Regions from separate parts of the Alteromonas sp. 07-89-2 genome, predicted to be linked through region 1. Evidence: predicted binding sites of a transcription regulator. Region 1 holds the regulator's gene; each other region holds the start of a gene.
The links. Region 1 encodes sigma-54, which starts transcription at its own class of promoters, with help from an activator protein. Its sites were predicted from a motif close to GTTGGCACGNNNNTNGNNT; they were not measured.

Region 1 (4,091 bases):
GCGACCCCAAAAATACTTCTACTGGTGCGTCTAATCCGGTCAAATGTTTAAGATCGGGCTCCCAATGGGGGTTAGGTAAAAAGCGGGCATCAAAAACGTAATCCGCATCTTTAGGAATACCGTGCTTAAAGCCAAACGACTCAAACACAAGCACAAGGCGTGAGCTTTTCTTACCCAGGATACGCTCTCGAATTAACTCAGCCAGTTGGTGAATGGTAAGCTTATCTGTGTCTAAATATAAATCTGCGCGTTCAGCAATAGGAGCAAGTAGGGCAGACTCGGCTTTAATGGCTTCTGAAAGCGATTTATTAAGCTTGGCGAGAGGGTGAAGGCGACGTGTTTCGCTAAAACGCTTAACCAGTACATCATCGCTCGCGTCAATGTAAACAATGGTCATCGACCACGAAGAAGGCAGGTAGTCTAGAATTTCTACCAAATCGTCAGGATTTTTAGGTAAGTTTCTCACATCGATACTTACCGCAACCTGATCGTACTCGTCAACAACTGTATGGGTTAAGGTGGGAAGTAAGTTTACCGGGATATTATCAACACAGTAATAACCTAAATCTTCCAATGCGCGAAGTGCGACAGACTTACCAGACCCCGAACGACCACTGATTATTATCAGCTTCACCTACTTTCTCCCTAATACTCTGGTTTTATCACATACGCGTTGTTGAATTAGGCGCCTACTAAACGGTTAATAGGCGCTTAATGTTTAACTTAATGCAGATAGAATATCGTCGCTTGTCGTTGCGCGACGTATTGCTTTAATCGTTTCTTTGTCGCTTAGTTTACCAGCCACGGTGGCCAGCGTTTGAAGGTGTCCTTCGGTCTGTTCCTCAGGAACGAGTAGCGCAAAAAAGATGTCTACGGGTTTCTCGTCAAGGGCGTCGAAGTCAATTGCTGGCGTGCTGGTTACAACAATGGCAATCACTTTCTCGAGGCCCGGCAGGCGTCCATGGGGCAGGGCGATACCATTGCCAATGCCTGTACTACCCATACGCTCTCGAGCCATCAAACTGTTGAGTACCGTTGCCTGATCAATGTTCTCGTTTTGCTTGGCAGCGATATCAGCGATGATCTCAAGAATTCGCTTTTTACTATTACACTGAACCGCACACTCGGTGCGGTCCAGACTTACGATGGCTTGTATATCCATGCTTAATTAACTACTAATGTTTTTTCAGTTTTTCCTTATGCTTGATTACCTGCCGGTCGAGTTTATCAACCATGCTGTCAATCGCCGCATACATGTCGGTATTTTCTGAGGATGCGAATACTTCAGCGCCACTTAAATGAACGGTCGCCTCGGCTTTTTGATTTAATTTTTCAACGTTCAGGATGACATGCACATTAGAAATGTGATCAAAGTGACGTTCAAGTTTGCTGAACTTCGTATCGACATAATTACGCAAAGAGTCGGTGATTTCGACATGATGACCAGTAAGGTTGATTTGCATATTTCGTCTTCCTTATATTATTAAGCCCGATTAAATAAGGCTTTTGCGTTGGTTCGACGGCGGGATCGACAACGATTCCCGGTACTTTGCTATTGTTCGCCGGGCAACTTTAATGCCTTGTTCGGCCAACAATGAAGCAATCTTGCTATCACTTAGCGGCTTGCTAGGCTTTTCAGCGGCCACTAATTTCTTGATCAATGCACGAATCGCTGTAGATGAACATTCACCACCAGACTCTGTTGCAACGTGGCTTGAGAAGAAATACTTCAATTCGAAGATTCCACGTGGCGTATGCATGTACTTTTGCGTTGTCACTCGCGAAATAGTGGATTCGTGCATATCTACCATTTCTGCGACATCATTTAGCACCATTGGTTTCATCATTTCCGGGCCGTGCTCAAAAAAGCCCATTTGCTGCTGCACAATGCAGTTTGCAACCTTCATTAAGGTTTCGTTACGAGATTCAAGGCTCTTTATGAACCACTTAGCCTCTTGCATGTGTGAGCGGATGAATTGTGAATCGCTACTATTCTTGGCACGGCGACTCATTGCAGCGTATTGTTGATTTACGCTTAACTTAGGCAGACTGTCGGGGTTCAGCTCAACCACCCAACGGCCATTTTTCTTGGTTACTGAGACATCAGGAATAACGTACTCAGGCTCTTTAGTAACTAAAGCACTACCTGGGCGAGGATTCAAGGTTTGCAGTAAACGCATTGCCTCGCGTAGCTGATCTTCTTTCAATCGGCTTTTACGCATAAGCGTACGATAGTCTTTGCTGCTCAGTAAGTCAGAGTACTCTTCAATCAGTTGCTTTGCTTCAGCAAGCCACGGTGTGTCTTCTGAAAACTGGCGCAATTGCACCATCAAACATTCTTGTGGAGAGCGTGAGCCAGAACCAATAGGGTCAAACATCTGAATGCGCTTAAGCACACATTCTATTTCGTCCATTTCAATCGGCTCTTCCATATCATCATCGTTAACCGCTTCTAAAATATCATCAAGGGTAACGGTTAAATAACCTGACTCGTCGATAGAGTCGATGATTGCTGTAGCGATTGCGCGATCGGTATCCGAGAAATGGGTAAGGCGCATTTGCCAAAGAAGGTGTTCTTGAATATCTTCAGTAGTCTCACCTTGGAAGATTTGCTCGTCGTCATTGGATGGACCCGGAGCAGGCGAAGATGAAGCAGAGTAGTATTCGTCCCATGTGCTGTCGATTGGCAGCTCATCGGGAAGATCGTTTTTCTCAAGTGCATCGCCGGCTTCTAGTGTGTCACTAGATGCAGAAGCAGTGGCCTCAGAGCCGCTGTCATCGTTGTCGATATTGTTCTTTTCTAGTTGCGGCTCGTCGTTACCTTCTTCAACTTCTAATAGCGGATTAGAATCGAGCGCTTCTTGGATCTCTTGTTGAAGATCAAGTGTAGAAAGCTGCAGCAGTTTAATGGCCTGCTGAAGCTGTGGTGTCATGGTAAGTTGTTGGCTAAATTTTAGCTGTAAAGATGGTTTCATCTACGTCTTATTTAAATGCTCTAAATTGAATATACCAGAGCGAAACTGAAAAATGGCAATTCGGTTACATTAACTATAGCCTGAATTGTTCGCCTAGGTATACATCCCTTACTTTTTGATTACTTAAAACCTGTTCCGCCGTTCCTTGCGCAATAAGCTCGCCATGACTCACAATGTACGCCTTTTCACAAACATCCAATGTCTCTCGTACGTTATGGTCTGTGATAAGGATTCCAATACCCCTATCGCGAAGATGTTGTATTATCTTCTTTATATCATTAACTGATATTGGATCAACACCAGCAAATGGTTCGTCTAACAAAATAAATTGCGGTTTTGCTGCCAGAGCGCGGGCAATCTCAACGCGACGGCGTTCGCCCCCTGACAAACTCATCCCCGTACTATTACGTATATGGTTAATATTAAATTCATCAAGTAGCGCATCTGCTTCTTCTTCTTGCTGTTGTGAATTTAAATCTTTACGGGTTTGCAAAATGGCCATGATATTTTCATGCACTGTGAGTTTTCTGAAAATAGAGGCTTCCTGCGGTAGGTAGCCAATTCCGCGGCGTGCACGCTCGTGCATGGGCTGATGAGTTAGCTCATTGTCGTCGATTTCAATCTTGCCTTTATCCAGATTCACTAAACCAACAATCATGTAAAATGTGGTGGTCTTACCAGCGCCATTTGGGCCAAGAAGACCAACAATTTGACCCGTTGAGACAGACAGACTTACATCTCGAACAACCTGTCTTGACTTGTAAGCCTTAGCAAGATTTTTAGCGCTCAAAGTTGCCATTGCTATTCATTGCCCTCGTTGTCTTTTTTGTCTTTCTTAGACGAAGTTTTGCGAATGGTCTCAGGTGTGAATACTGTGGTCACTCGACCCTCACCATCCTTACCTGCTCCGCCAGTCGCTAGCAATTGCTCGGTAATCATATCGAACGTGATGTTGTCACCCTGTACTTTACTGGTGTCTTGTTTCAACTCTGCGTTTCCGGCAAGAGAAATCGTTCGGTTCACCACTTCATAGCGTATTTCATTAGCTTTTGCCGAAACTGGCGTGCCGTCTTCCAATTGCTGGGAATAGCTTGCAGGCTTTCCTCTAGCAATAAA
Region 2 (4,091 bases), on a different contig from region 1:
TTTATCGTTTGTAGAGATTCAAATTAGCCAGTTTGCTGACCAAGGCCATGAAGAAATACTGGCGCTATTTTTAACCTTGCTAGAAACATCCTTGAAAGGATGTGGTATGGATAAGCGAATGACTCCTGTATTAAGCCATATTCATCGCGACCTTGCCCGAGGCTTTACACAGGTGGAGTTAGCACGGATAGCCTGCATGGGAACAACGCAATTCAAAACACGCTTTAAAGAAGCCACCGGGCATAGTTTACGAGATTACCTTGTAAAAGTGAGAATGGAAAAGGCCAAAGCACTACTTAGAAACACCGATACACCAATGTTGGGTATAGCTCAGCTAACAGGGTATGAAGATGTTGCAGCATTCAGTCGGCGGTTCAAAGCGTATTTCGGGCGACCCCCTAAGTTTTTCAAAAGAAAGTGACTGTAATAAGGGCTTACCTCACATGACGGTAAATCGTTGATAGAGACAACTAGTTAATCTCTTCGTCTTTAGGAAGTTTATTGACTCTGGCTTCTATAAAACGTTTGTGGTCGTCCATTTTGGTGCATTCTAAGGTTCCACCAGCAATCCCACTCAATATCGCCAAAGTTTTATTGGTCGTACTGCTACAGTTTACGCGTTTTGAAGGGCGTCGATTTTCATTAGCTTGTATTTGCTGTGTGCTTGGCCCGCTAAGTACAGGACTATTTTTACGCTCTTGAAATGCTTTTGCTGCTTGTTCTGCGTCTTCAGCGACTTTGTCACTGTGATACTTTTCAAAATAGAGGGCTGCGCCATCTTTTACCGACAGATTCAACGAGCCTGCGCGCCGATTTGCGTCTTTTGATAAAGTGGGCGACGGCAGTGTATTAGTCGGCTTACTTTCAACGGGTACCTGCTGTTTATCGGGATCAGCATTTTTCTGCTGCTTGGACGCAGGGCTTTCTACAATTTCATTCTTACTATCAAGTGCTTCAGTCGCTTTGGTTGCGTCAGGCTTCAACTCAATTTCTTGCCTTTTAGGGGAAACATCGATTGGTTTAGTTTCTTGTGGTTTAGCTTGGGCAGGAGGGCGTGGAACGGGGGGATAGTACAGTCTGGCGCTTATCTCCGGCGTTCGCTCCAAAACATTTACTCGTGCTTTTTGGTTGTTGATGCCCATTTGAGAAAGTATGACCACTACGATGACCCCAAACACATGTGCACAGCCCGAAATTAATAGTGGGCGCCACGCCGTTTTCTTTGCAACGGAATGGTGTTCAATGCTGCGCTCAGGCGCAAAGAAAGATGGGGTGATAGTCGTCATAGTAAACAACAGACCATGGGCCCTATCGAATAGTTCCATCCTAATTTCATCGCACTTTTTAGTCCTCTCACCTTACCGCAACCTCTTGCCGCTTCAAAATTGGGCAAATTTTTAACAGTGCACCATTAGTGTGCATTATTTTTGTGCGTTCATGAAGCGTTTGCTTGTATGTGTTTGATTTATTTGGTTAATCATTTGTGGCATGGCTCTTGGTTTATCTTCCCATAATTGGAAACACGACCATAAATCACAGAATAACCAAAACAAACTGGGAGCAACTCATGAAACTAGTCACAGCGATCATCAAGCCGTTCAAGCTAGATGATGTTCGTGAAGCCATTTCAGAAATCGGTATCGACGGTTTGACCGTGACCGAAGTGAAGGGCTTTGGACGTCAAAAAGGACACACTGAACTTTACCGCGGAGCGGAATATCAGGTGGATTTTCTACCTAAAGTCAAACTGGAAATTGCTGTTCAGGATGATCAAGTAGAGCGCCTGGTAGAAGCCATCGTTGGCGCTGCTAAAACAGGCAAAATTGGAGACGGCAAGGTGTTTGTTTACGACCTTGAACACGCCGTTCGTATTCGAACTGGTGAGTCGGATAGCGACGCGCTGTAAGCCACAACGATATATTTGCGGAGAAAACCATAATGGAAATCACTTTTGAACTTGGGTATGCGCTAGATACCTTTTATTTTCTAATCTGCGGTGCACTAGTTATGTGGATGGCTGCAGGTTTTGCGATGCTTGAAGCTGGTCTTGTTCGAGCGAAAAACACCACAGAAATTCTAACTAAAAACGTGGCGCTATTCGCTATCGCTTGCACTATGTACATGATTTGCGGTTACGGCATTATGTACGGTGGCGGCGACTGGGGTCCATTCCTAAGCGGTATCATGGCTGATGGCGCAACAGGTGTCGCTGAAGAGCCAGCAACATATGCACCTTCTGCTGACTTCTTCTTCCAAGTAGTATTTGTTGCAACAGCAATGTCTATCGTATCTGGTGCGGTAGCTGAGCGTATGAAGCTTTGGGCATTCCTAGCGTTCGCAGTTGTTATGACGGGCTTCATCTATCCAATGGAAGGTGCTTGGACATGGGGCGGCGAAGCAGTATTCGGTATGTATACGCTTGGCGACCTTGGTTTCTCTGACTTTGCAGGCTCAGGTATTGTTCACATGGCTGGTGCAGCTGCTGCTCTTGCTGGTGTTCTTGTGCTTGGTGCTCGTAAGGGTAAATACACCGCTGACGGTAAAGTAAACGCGATTCCAGGTGCAAACTTACCGCTTGCAACTTTAGGTACATTTATCCTGTGGATGGGTTGGTTTGGCTTCAACGGCGGTTCAGTACTGGCTACTGCAACTGTTGAAAGTGCAAACTCAGTAGCGATTGTATTTATGAACACAAATGCTGCAGCTGCTGGTGGTGCAATTGCTGCACTTATCGTAGCACGCATTCTATTCGGTAAGGCTGACCTAACTATGGTACTTAACGGTGCGCTAGCCGGTCTTGTAGCTATTACAGCAGAGCCTTCAACACCTACACCACTACAAGCTACGCTGTTCGGCGGCCTTGGTGGTATTTTAGTAGTGCTTAGCATTGTTGCACTAGACAAGCTTAAGATTGACGATCCAGTGGGCGCAATTTCAGTTCACGGCGTGGTTGGTCTTCTAGGTCTTATCCTTGTACCTTTCACTAACGATGGTTCAAGCATCTCTGGTCAGCTAATTGGTGCAGCGACTATCTTTGTATGGGTATTCGTAGTGAGCCTAGTGGTATGGCTAGTAATTAAAGCGGTTATGGGTGTACGTGTGAGCGAAGAAGAAGAATTCGACGGCGTAGACATGAGCGAATGTGGTCTGGAAGCATACCCAGACTTCACAAGCAGCCGTTCGTAAGAGAGTCTCGATTAGGCAAACGAAACAACAATAACAATAATGCCTTATTACTTCGTTTAAGCCCCGCTAATGCGGGGCTTTTTTCGTTTCATGCAATGTGTTTTATGACCATTACTGGGCTTAGGAAAAGAGCCTAGGCGTAATGTGACAATAACGCTACACTATGAATCGATAGACTAACGCTAGATTTATTATCGGCAACGTTTTAGTAAAAGGACGGTTATGATTGCAAGTGTGCGACTTCTACCTTTGATACTGGCTTTCTTTAGTATCAGCTGTTTGGGCTACGACAGAATAACGGGGCATCCCTTTGCAAGTCGCTCAGAAGTTATTGCAAAGAACGGCATGGCAGCAACAAGCCAACCATTAGCTACGCAAGTGGCGTTGGATATTTTAAAACAAGGCGGCAGTGCAGTTGATGCAGCTATTGCAGCCAATGCCATGCTAGGCTTAGTTGAGCCTACAGGCAGCGGTATTGGCGGCGACCTATTTGCCATTGTGTGGGATGCAAAAGAAGAGAAGCTAGTCGGTTTAAACGCTTCTGGCCGTTCGCCCAGACAGTTAACCAAAGCGGTGTTTGCCGAGCGTGGTTTGCATCAAATTCCAAAATTTGGTCCGCTACCCGTTTCCGTCCCTGGCGCTGTAGATGGCTGGTTTGCACTACACGAAAAATTTGGCAAGCTGCCCATGTCTGCGCTGCTTACGCCATCTATCAAATATGCCCGTGAGGGGTTTCCTGTTTCAGAAGTCATTGCCTATTACTGGGAGATGAATCAAGAGCGAATTGGTCACTATGAAGGCTTTGCAGAGACTTTTCTTATCGACGGGAAAGTTCCGCTAAAAGGCGATGTTTTTAAAAACCCTGGCTTAGCCGTGACCTATGAAAAGATTGCAACAGGCGGGCG
Region 3 (4,091 bases), on a different contig from region 1:
TAAATAAATATAAAAAAAGCGACCGTTCGGTCGCTTTTTAATCTATTAGTACGTTAATCATGCGTTTACGCTTGTATATCCTTATTCTATCAGCTCAAAAAGGCATATCCTCTTTATTATTGAGCGACGACATCTGATTATTGCTACGTAATCATTCCTGCTTATTGTCTACACTTTCATTGCTTTTCTTTTTATCGACATTGAAGTCTGCATCTTCTTCATGATCGCCCACTACATCGTCTAACGTTACTTTCTCAACGGTACGAAACGTATTGATAGGTCCAGCTAACGCATATAGTGCAAAAACAAGGAACAATACTAAAGCGGGCTCTGTTGCTACAACAACGAATATCAGGAGAACTAAAAGAAGGCCTACAAATGGAACCTTACCTTGCCAATTAACTTCTTTGAAAGAATTGTATTTAAAGTTACTCACCATCAGCAAACCTGCCAAGCCAGTTACTGCAGCAACTATTAAACCATAGTCGGTACCAACAGCATCATACTCAACTCCAACCCATACAAGACCAGAGACAACAGCCGCAGCAGCCGGACTTGCGAGACCTTGGAAGAAACGCTTATCGGCAATACCAACTTGCGTATTGAAGCGAGCTAAACGAAGAGCTGCACCCGCTACATATATAAAGGCCGCTAACCAACCTAACTTGCCCAGCTCAGTTAACCCCCAATTATAAGCAACAAGTGCAGGTGCCATTCCAAATGAAACCATATCTGCCATTGAGTCATACTCAGCACCAAAGTCGCTTTGCGTGTTCGTCATTCTTGCCACACGCCCATCTAAGCCATCAAAAATCATAGCAACAAAGATAGCCACTGCCGCGGCTTCGAACCTGCCGTTCATTGACGAAACCACAGCAAAGAAACCCGAAAACAACCCTGCTGTTGTTAATAAGTTGGGAAGTAAGTATATCCCTTTACGTTTTTGATCAGACATATGTCCTCATACTTCTACATATACAATTGCACTAATTATTTCATAGATATGCAGGAACGCATAGCAAAGTAAAAAGACTGCCTCGTTCCTTTACATAACGCCGTTGCAAAACGTTATTAACTTTGCATTGATTACACGTACTCCTACCACAATGCCGGCGCTTGGCTTCTATTTATTCAGTACCGCTTATGCTCACGATTAAACAAACAACTAATAACTAGGTATACGGTTACATACCTTAAATAGCTCACCGTTCATATATCATACAAGTCCATGTTGAAATTAGGTACTACCAAGTTTGTGTTCGCATAATATGCGCACACATCACTCGGCGTGTACTTGAAGTGCTTTGCGCTTCATATATAGGAAAGCAATTATGCGAACGCTACAAAAAACGTTTTCTTTGCAAACTGTACTATTACTTTCCACAGCTTTGCTATCTACCCTGAGTGCTAATTCAGCATTCGCTACCTACTATAAAAAGCAAAGTTATTCTCACTGTGGGTCATCGAGCCAAAGCAACGAACAAAGCAATGTATGTAACTCTCCGTTGGGAGAATATACCTACGATCTAGTCGATGACGAAGTGACACAAACCAATCAGGCGAATAATTCCTTTGTTCAAATAGACGGATTAAATATTAATATGTCCGCCTTTTCTGACACACAAGGAGTTACCGGCGAAACAGTCGTTGGCGCTAAGTTAGAAAAAATCTCAGATAAATGGGCTTACGGCATAACAAACAATGATGAAGCATACTATCGCGACGGTGCCGACCACGCCATTGACAATATCAACTATTACTCTCAAGGTAGCGCGAACGCATATTATAGCGGTATGACTAACGTAGAACGTGACTATGACTTCGTGTTGTTATCGTTCGACTCTGCGGTGACACTAACGGGCGCAAGTTTTTCATGGCTTTACAGTGGCAGCGACAGCCAAGTATCTGTTGCAGCACTAAGTAATACTTCGAAACTAACCTCAGGTGTTAACACGTGGAGCGATATTGTCGCTAACGCCTTAACTTCAGCCTCATTTGATATTGAAAACTGTGAATATTTAGATCACCGTGCTGACTTTACTTTCACTGAGTCCGCTCAATATTGGTTGGTTGGCGCTTATAACACCGTATTCGGAAATATTGGCGGCCATGTAGGTAATGATGCCTTTAAGCTTGCTAATGTTGGCTTCTCTGTAACAGAGTCTGCCGGTACGCCAACGCCAACAGAAGTTTCTGAACCTGGCACCATTGGCTTACTCATGGCTTGTTCACTTCTTGTGATGTGGCGTCGCAAAAAATCCATTTGAAGAAATTAGACTTTAGATCACTGACAGGTTGGAAAATCTGTCAGTTTTTTTTACCCTCTCTCATACCGCCCCTTTTCAAATTAAAATATTAACTTAAAAATCAAAAGCTTAAACAAACTGGCACGAAAGAAGCATAACATCAAAAATAATCATCTAATTTTGCTTTTTGGGTAGTTCAAAATATGAAGTTTTCTACATCGCTGACATTACTATTACTTGCTGTTAGTTCATCAGTTTTCGCTACAGATTCAAGCCTCAACAGTGCAAAGTATGATGCACAATACACACTCGCCAATTCTAATGGCAGCGCAAATTACTCACAAACGACCAATGCGCAAAACAGCAATACCTCAATCGAGATTAACGGCGTTACAGTTGATGTAGGAATCACTGCTTGGTCAAACTCTGCAGGACACGCCGACGACAGACTTGCCCAGGGCAATATTCAAGGTTGGTGGAACTGTACGCTTGGTAATAATGGTTGTACTTTAGCAAATAGACACGTTGGCTACGGAATTAAAAATAGTGATTATTCTTGGGGAGGTGATAGTCACGCAGTTGATAATAGCGGTGACGGCGGTGGCAGAGATTTTGATATGTTCTTACTGTCATTTAGCGAGTCAGTGACTCTTGAAAATGCAGCCTTCACTTGGGTAGTCGGCGACAATGATAGTAAAGAAGTTACTGTTGCGGGTCTTAATAGTATTGCGGCATTTGAGAGCGGAGCCAACTCAACTTGGAACACTGTTACAAGCGCTATTGTTGAGAATACACTAGGTCACTTTGGCGTAGGTTCAAAAGGCTCAAACGGTTTGTACGAATCAACATTTACGAAGCTAACTGGTAGTGCAAAATACTGGTTAATAGGTGCATACAATACCATTTTCGACGATAACGCTGAGAGTAACTTTAGCAGCGTACAATTAAAACTGTCTTCCATTGGTGTGTCAATGACTCAACCAACCGCAGAAGTTAGTGAGCCTGGCGCCCTAGCACTGATGGGGTTGGGTTTAGGTCTTGTTCTTTATAGACGTAAGCGCCGCGTTTAATTGTTTAAAAACGCATAGAAAACACGTATCTTTAGAAGGTGGCTTAGGCCACCTTTTTTTATGCTATTTTAAAGCCAGCGGCTAGGCTAAGTTTCGAAGGTATATATGGATTTTTTTAATAATAAAAAGCGTGTTGTACAACGCGCTATTGTCTCTGCAGTTGCCTCATCATTAATCGCTTTTAACAGTTTTGCTTCTACGTCAGAAGACTACGAAAAAGCACTGACCGCGTTTAATCAAAACGAATACGACGAAGCCTATATCCACCTTAAAAACAGCTTACAAAAAGACCCTGAAAACCTTGCTGCAAAAATCCTTATGGGCGAAATACTGCTTATTAATGGCTACTTAACTGCAGCAGAAATGGAGTTTGTAGAAGCGTTGGAAATGGGTGCAGATATCAACCTTCTGGCAGAGCCTCTCGGCAACACTTGGTTGTTTTTGAACAGGTACCAAGAAATTGTAGACTTCTCTGATTTAAACAAACTATCAGGTGATGCAGAGCGCGAGTGGCTTATGATTCGTGCAACTGCGTGTATTAGACTGCAAGACGAGTCGTGTGCCCTACGTGATTACAATACAATTGTTTCACGCACGCCTAATTTTGTACCTGCAATAAATGGCTTAGCCTCCATAGCTCTTCAAAATGAAGATTTATCCAAAGCGACCTCGCTTATCAATAAAGCCATGTCGTTAGAACCAGAAAATGCAATAACATGGCGATTGAAGGGGCAACTCGCATACCGACAGGGTGATAAAGATGCAGCTACGGCAC
Region 4 (4,091 bases), on a different contig from region 1:
TTTCCTTAAAGGGTTAGTTAAACAAAATGAGCGTAACTAGATTGCTGAAAATAAGTGCCAGTATTAGCACCTTGTACATAAAAAGAGGGTGTCGTTTTACTAACGGCTCGTACGCCGTATGTTGTGATGGATTTGGGTAGCGAAGCGAAAAAAGAAACTCAGATAGTGAAGAAAATCGCTTATCAGGGTTCACATGCAAAGCACGTTTAAGGGCGCTATCAACCCAATTAGGTATTGGCCGATTAGGAGCCAATGCGGTTTGGTATTTTAACTTTTTCTGCTCGGCCAACGTGCGACAGTGAGCGAGCTTTGTGCCATAGGGGTAACGCCCGCACAAAAGATAGTAGGTGAGTACGGCTAAGGAAAACAGATCAGAGCGCTCTGTGCCTACATTTCCTAAAAAGTATTCAGGTGCGGAAAAAAGTGCAGCGCCAGGAATAGGTGTGTCACTATAGAGGCTTGGGGCATCGGCTAAGGCTGCTGAACCCAAATCTATAATAGTACAGTGCCCTTGTTCGCTAATAATAATATTGTCGGGGCGTATATCCCTGTGAACAATGCCCTGACGGTGCATTGCCTGTAAACCTTTACCAACTTGCTCGATTATATTCCTAACTTGCTCTAGTGGGGGCGTAGGATTATCAACAGCCCATTGAGCTAGCGTTTGACCTTGCACATATTCACTTACGCTGTAAAAAGCAGAAGGAGGGTACGTTAAACCCAAATCAGTAAAGGTTGGGCTTTTAATTACATGTGACGAATTAATCCGTCTCGAAAACCAGCTCTCTATTAGGAACCCATTTACCATTTCTGGTGATAGGGTAAAGTCGGTAGCCGGCGTTTTTACAACCACAGGGCTGTTTGTGTGCGTAGCTTCATAAGACGAATTGGTGGCAATAAAAACATGGCTTCGGGCCGACGTATAAAGCTGTCGTTCTAGCTTCAGTCCATCAACATCATCACCCGTTTTGAAGTTTGCGGCAGTAGGCTTTTTGCATACTTGTTCATCAGACTGCTGATTTGAGTAATGAATCGCAGCATCAGATACCTCAGAATTGGTTATCAGTTGGTCGCCCAATGACCTGTGAAGTACAGATGAATGAGGTGAACTTGAAACGCCGGTATACGGTGGATGTCTGTGATCGTTTAGGCCATCATGGCTAGCTACAAGAACCTTAACTAGAAGTAAGGTGAGGTTGTCATCGCTTCCTCTAGTAAATGCCTCATGTACTACCAACGCAGCTTGGTTTTCAGAAAGCGTATCGGCCTCACTGATTTTCATAAGAATGGTAGGTAGCGAAACAAACTCATAAACCCCGTCGCTACTTATCGAAAACGTGCTCGATGAGTTGAGGGTGAGTGTTGTGTGGTCGATGTCTATATGTGCTTGAACGCCTAATGCTTTAGTAAGATAACTCTGCGAAGGCTCACTTTCCGATACTTGACGATGAGGTTTTGTGAGTAAGACAGGCGACTGTGCGTTCTTAGAAATAACCTGAATTTGACAATCCCCCACATGAAATACATCCATGTGATTGCCTGTTAACAATGCCACTGTTAACGTGCAAACATAACCTTTTTCTGGTGTATAGCAAAAGGGACTTCTTTGCGTACGAGTGTAAAGCAGCGCGTTTATCTCTTTAATAATGGTTTCAGCGCGCGTCTTAACCGACCATTGTTCCGGCGCCATATTAAACAGTTTAATAAACTGACTGGTAGCAAAGTCGCTAGCAACTTGGCTAACCGTACTGCTACTTACACCGTCGGCGATAACAAAAACGCTGCTTTGATTTAGGTTATCAGAAACATGAAAAGCGTATGCATCTTGGTTTATCGCCTTAACGCCGGCTGTAGAAAATGCACTTACACTGAGCGTGTTAGCTGGTGGGTTAATTGGGGCGTTTAACGCGGCTCGCTCATTCATGTTTAATTGCTTCTTATCTTCATATTTAATTATGAGCCCAATTAGTTATTTCCAAGGAAACGGATAACGCCATCATGACTTGCCTTATAGGGACAGGGCATGATGGCTTTAAGATAAGCGCCTTAATTAAATAGGCAGTGTTTGCGAGGCAGCGGCCTTATCAACAGGGATAGTACGTTTTGGTAGCGTCTTAACATGGGTGGTGTACAGGGTTAGTCCAGTAAAGGCGAGGCCACCAACAAGATTTCCAAGTGCGGTTGGGATCTCGTTCCAAATGAAGTAGTCCATAACCGAGAAGTCGCCGCCCATAATAAGGCCAAATGGGAAAAGGAACATGTTTACTACGGAGTGCTCAAAACCCATAAAGAAGAACAGCATGATAGGCATCCACATGGCTAGTACTTTTCCGCTAACGTGGGTTGAAATCATTGCACCCACTACGCCTAGCGACACCATCCAGTTACACAACATGCCGCGAATAAAAATGGTGAACCAGCCTGCAACGCCGTGTTCTGCGTAGCCCAATGTACGAGCTTCGCCAATGCTGGCTACCTTAGTCGCGATGGCACCGCCATCCACGTTATACCCCATGGTAAAAATAAACGACATCATAAAGGCAACGGTTAATGCGCCGCCAAAGTTACCTAAAAATACTAATCCCCAATTTCGTAGAATTTGTTTTGGCGTGACGCCAGGTCGCTGTGCAAGCCAAGCGAGTGGGGTAAGTACAAACACGCCGGTTAATAGGTCAAACCCCATAAGGTAGAGCATACAAAAGCCCACTGGGAATAACACTGCGCCAAGAAGAAACACGCCGGTTTGAACGGCAATGGTAACGGCAAAAACAGCGGCAAGGGCCAATATTGCACCTGCCATATAAGCGCGGATTAGAGTATCTCGTGTAGACATATAAATTTTGGCTTCGCCTGCATCTACCATCTTGGTTGCAAACTCAGCGGGGAGAAGATAAGCCATGGTTTCACCTCACGTTGTCGTTATTAATAAGTTGTCATCTGTGTGTTGGCGTTTACTGTTTCAATGCGTTCCAGAAGATCAAAAAAAGGCGTCCGCAGCGCTCTCGTAAGAAAGAACTGGGGACGCCTTTGTCCGAAACTCATGCATTGTGGTAGCTAACAAATAAACCGTCGGTTATGTGTACGCCTTTGTACTCTAAAGCCCGTTGGCAACTAATACTTGTATAAGCGCCTTCGTACTTTTGTTATCCATTTGTACAAAGCTAAAAAAGTGCCAATAACCAAAATGTACGTAAATGCGTTATTTATTGCTTTTAAAAACAATGCTTTGTATAAATTTATGGCTGTGTTGATAGACGCTTGCGCCAAGGCACTATTAATTAGTCTGCACTAAAAAGGGGGGAGTGTGAGTGTTTAAGGTGCAACCGGTTTAACCATTTCCTACTTTAATGCCTGTTTTAACATTTTTAACTGACGCTTCATGGTTGGATAAACTTTTGTCTCTTGTGTTCGGTGTGCGTATTTTTCGTGCTCAAATTGTTCACACAGAAGTGTTAGTGCCTTGGCAGCATCTTCGTTTATCAAAGGGTTAACTTCACTCATAAAGGCGGACAAGGTTTTATTCCCTCTTTCTTTTCCTGTTTTAGCTTCAACGCATTTTATTGCGTTTAGTAAAACTCTGTGTGAGGGCGACAGTGTGTTGCGATGCGTTTTGGGTAAAAAATAAAGTGCTAAAATAAGCCCAATTAGGCCAATGGCGGAAAGAAATACAACTCGCATTTTTTGCGGCGTTAGCGAGCCTAGTAATTCTTCAAGCATGTTGGTTTGCGCAGTATTGTCAAAGCCCAGTACCCATTTACTCCATGAGTAATCGAGTTGTTGAAACCAGCTTTGTAACGTTGCAAAAATAGCAGCGTTGCTAAGGTCGCCCAAAATACTGGCTTCACGAGACTCCCCAAGCTCTTCCAGCGCACGTTCAAGCCCGAGGGTTAAACGAGACGGTGCCACCATACTTGTTGGGTCGTGTCGAATCCATACACCATCAATAAATGCTTCCACCCACGCATGTGCATCGTACTGCCTTATTTGAAGCACATTGTCATTAAGTGCGCTTCCGCCCTGGTAGCCTGTTACCATCCTTGCCGGTACCCCTGCGGCGCGAAGCACATACACCATGGCGCCTGCGTAATGGG

Region 2: the regulator sigma-54 is predicted to act here: its motif matches at 1,483-1,501, upstream of glnK (P-II family nitrogen regulator).
Region 3: the regulator sigma-54 is predicted to act here: its motif matches at 2,384-2,402, upstream of xdp1 (exosortase-dependent surface protein XDP1).
Region 4: the regulator sigma-54 is predicted to act here: its motif matches at 3,159-3,177, upstream of F0261_RS13475 (formate/nitrite transporter family protein).

What each region holds. Positions count from the first base shown of each region.
Region 1 is NZ_VTYM01000023.1:122,995-127,085, forward strand. It holds gene rapZ (RNase adapter RapZ) at 1-634, opposite strand, end outside; gene ptsN (PTS IIA-like nitrogen regulatory protein PtsN) at 719-1,162, opposite strand; gene hpf (ribosome hibernation promoting factor) at 1,176-1,463, opposite strand; gene F0261_RS14965 (RNA polymerase factor sigma-54) at 1,494-2,975, opposite strand; gene lptB (LPS export ABC transporter ATP-binding protein) at 3,049-3,774, opposite strand; gene lptA (lipopolysaccharide transport periplasmic protein LptA) at 3,777-4,091, opposite strand, start outside.
Region 2 is NZ_VTYM01000016.1:553-4,643, forward strand. It holds gene F0261_RS11610 (AraC family transcriptional regulator) at 1-421, shown strand, start outside; gene F0261_RS11615 (hypothetical protein) at 471-1,325, opposite strand; gene glnK (P-II family nitrogen regulator) at 1,568-1,906, shown strand; gene F0261_RS11625 (ammonium transporter) at 1,939-3,186, shown strand; gene ggt (gamma-glutamyltransferase) at 3,409-4,091, shown strand, end outside.
Region 3 is NZ_VTYM01000048.1:300-4,390, forward strand. It holds gene pssA (CDP-diacylglycerol--serine O-phosphatidyltransferase) at 152-955, opposite strand; gene xdp1 (exosortase-dependent surface protein XDP1) at 1,332-2,267, shown strand; gene xdp1 (exosortase-dependent surface protein XDP1) at 2,450-3,316, shown strand; gene prsT (XrtA/PEP-CTERM system TPR-repeat protein PrsT) at 3,422-4,091, shown strand, end outside.
Region 4 is NZ_VTYM01000019.1:59,542-63,632, reverse strand. It holds gene F0261_RS13480 (protein phosphatase 2C domain-containing protein) at 14-1,924, opposite strand; gene F0261_RS13475 (formate/nitrite transporter family protein) at 2,051-2,899, opposite strand; gene F0261_RS13470 (DUF3488 and transglutaminase-like domain-containing protein) at 3,340-4,091, opposite strand, start outside.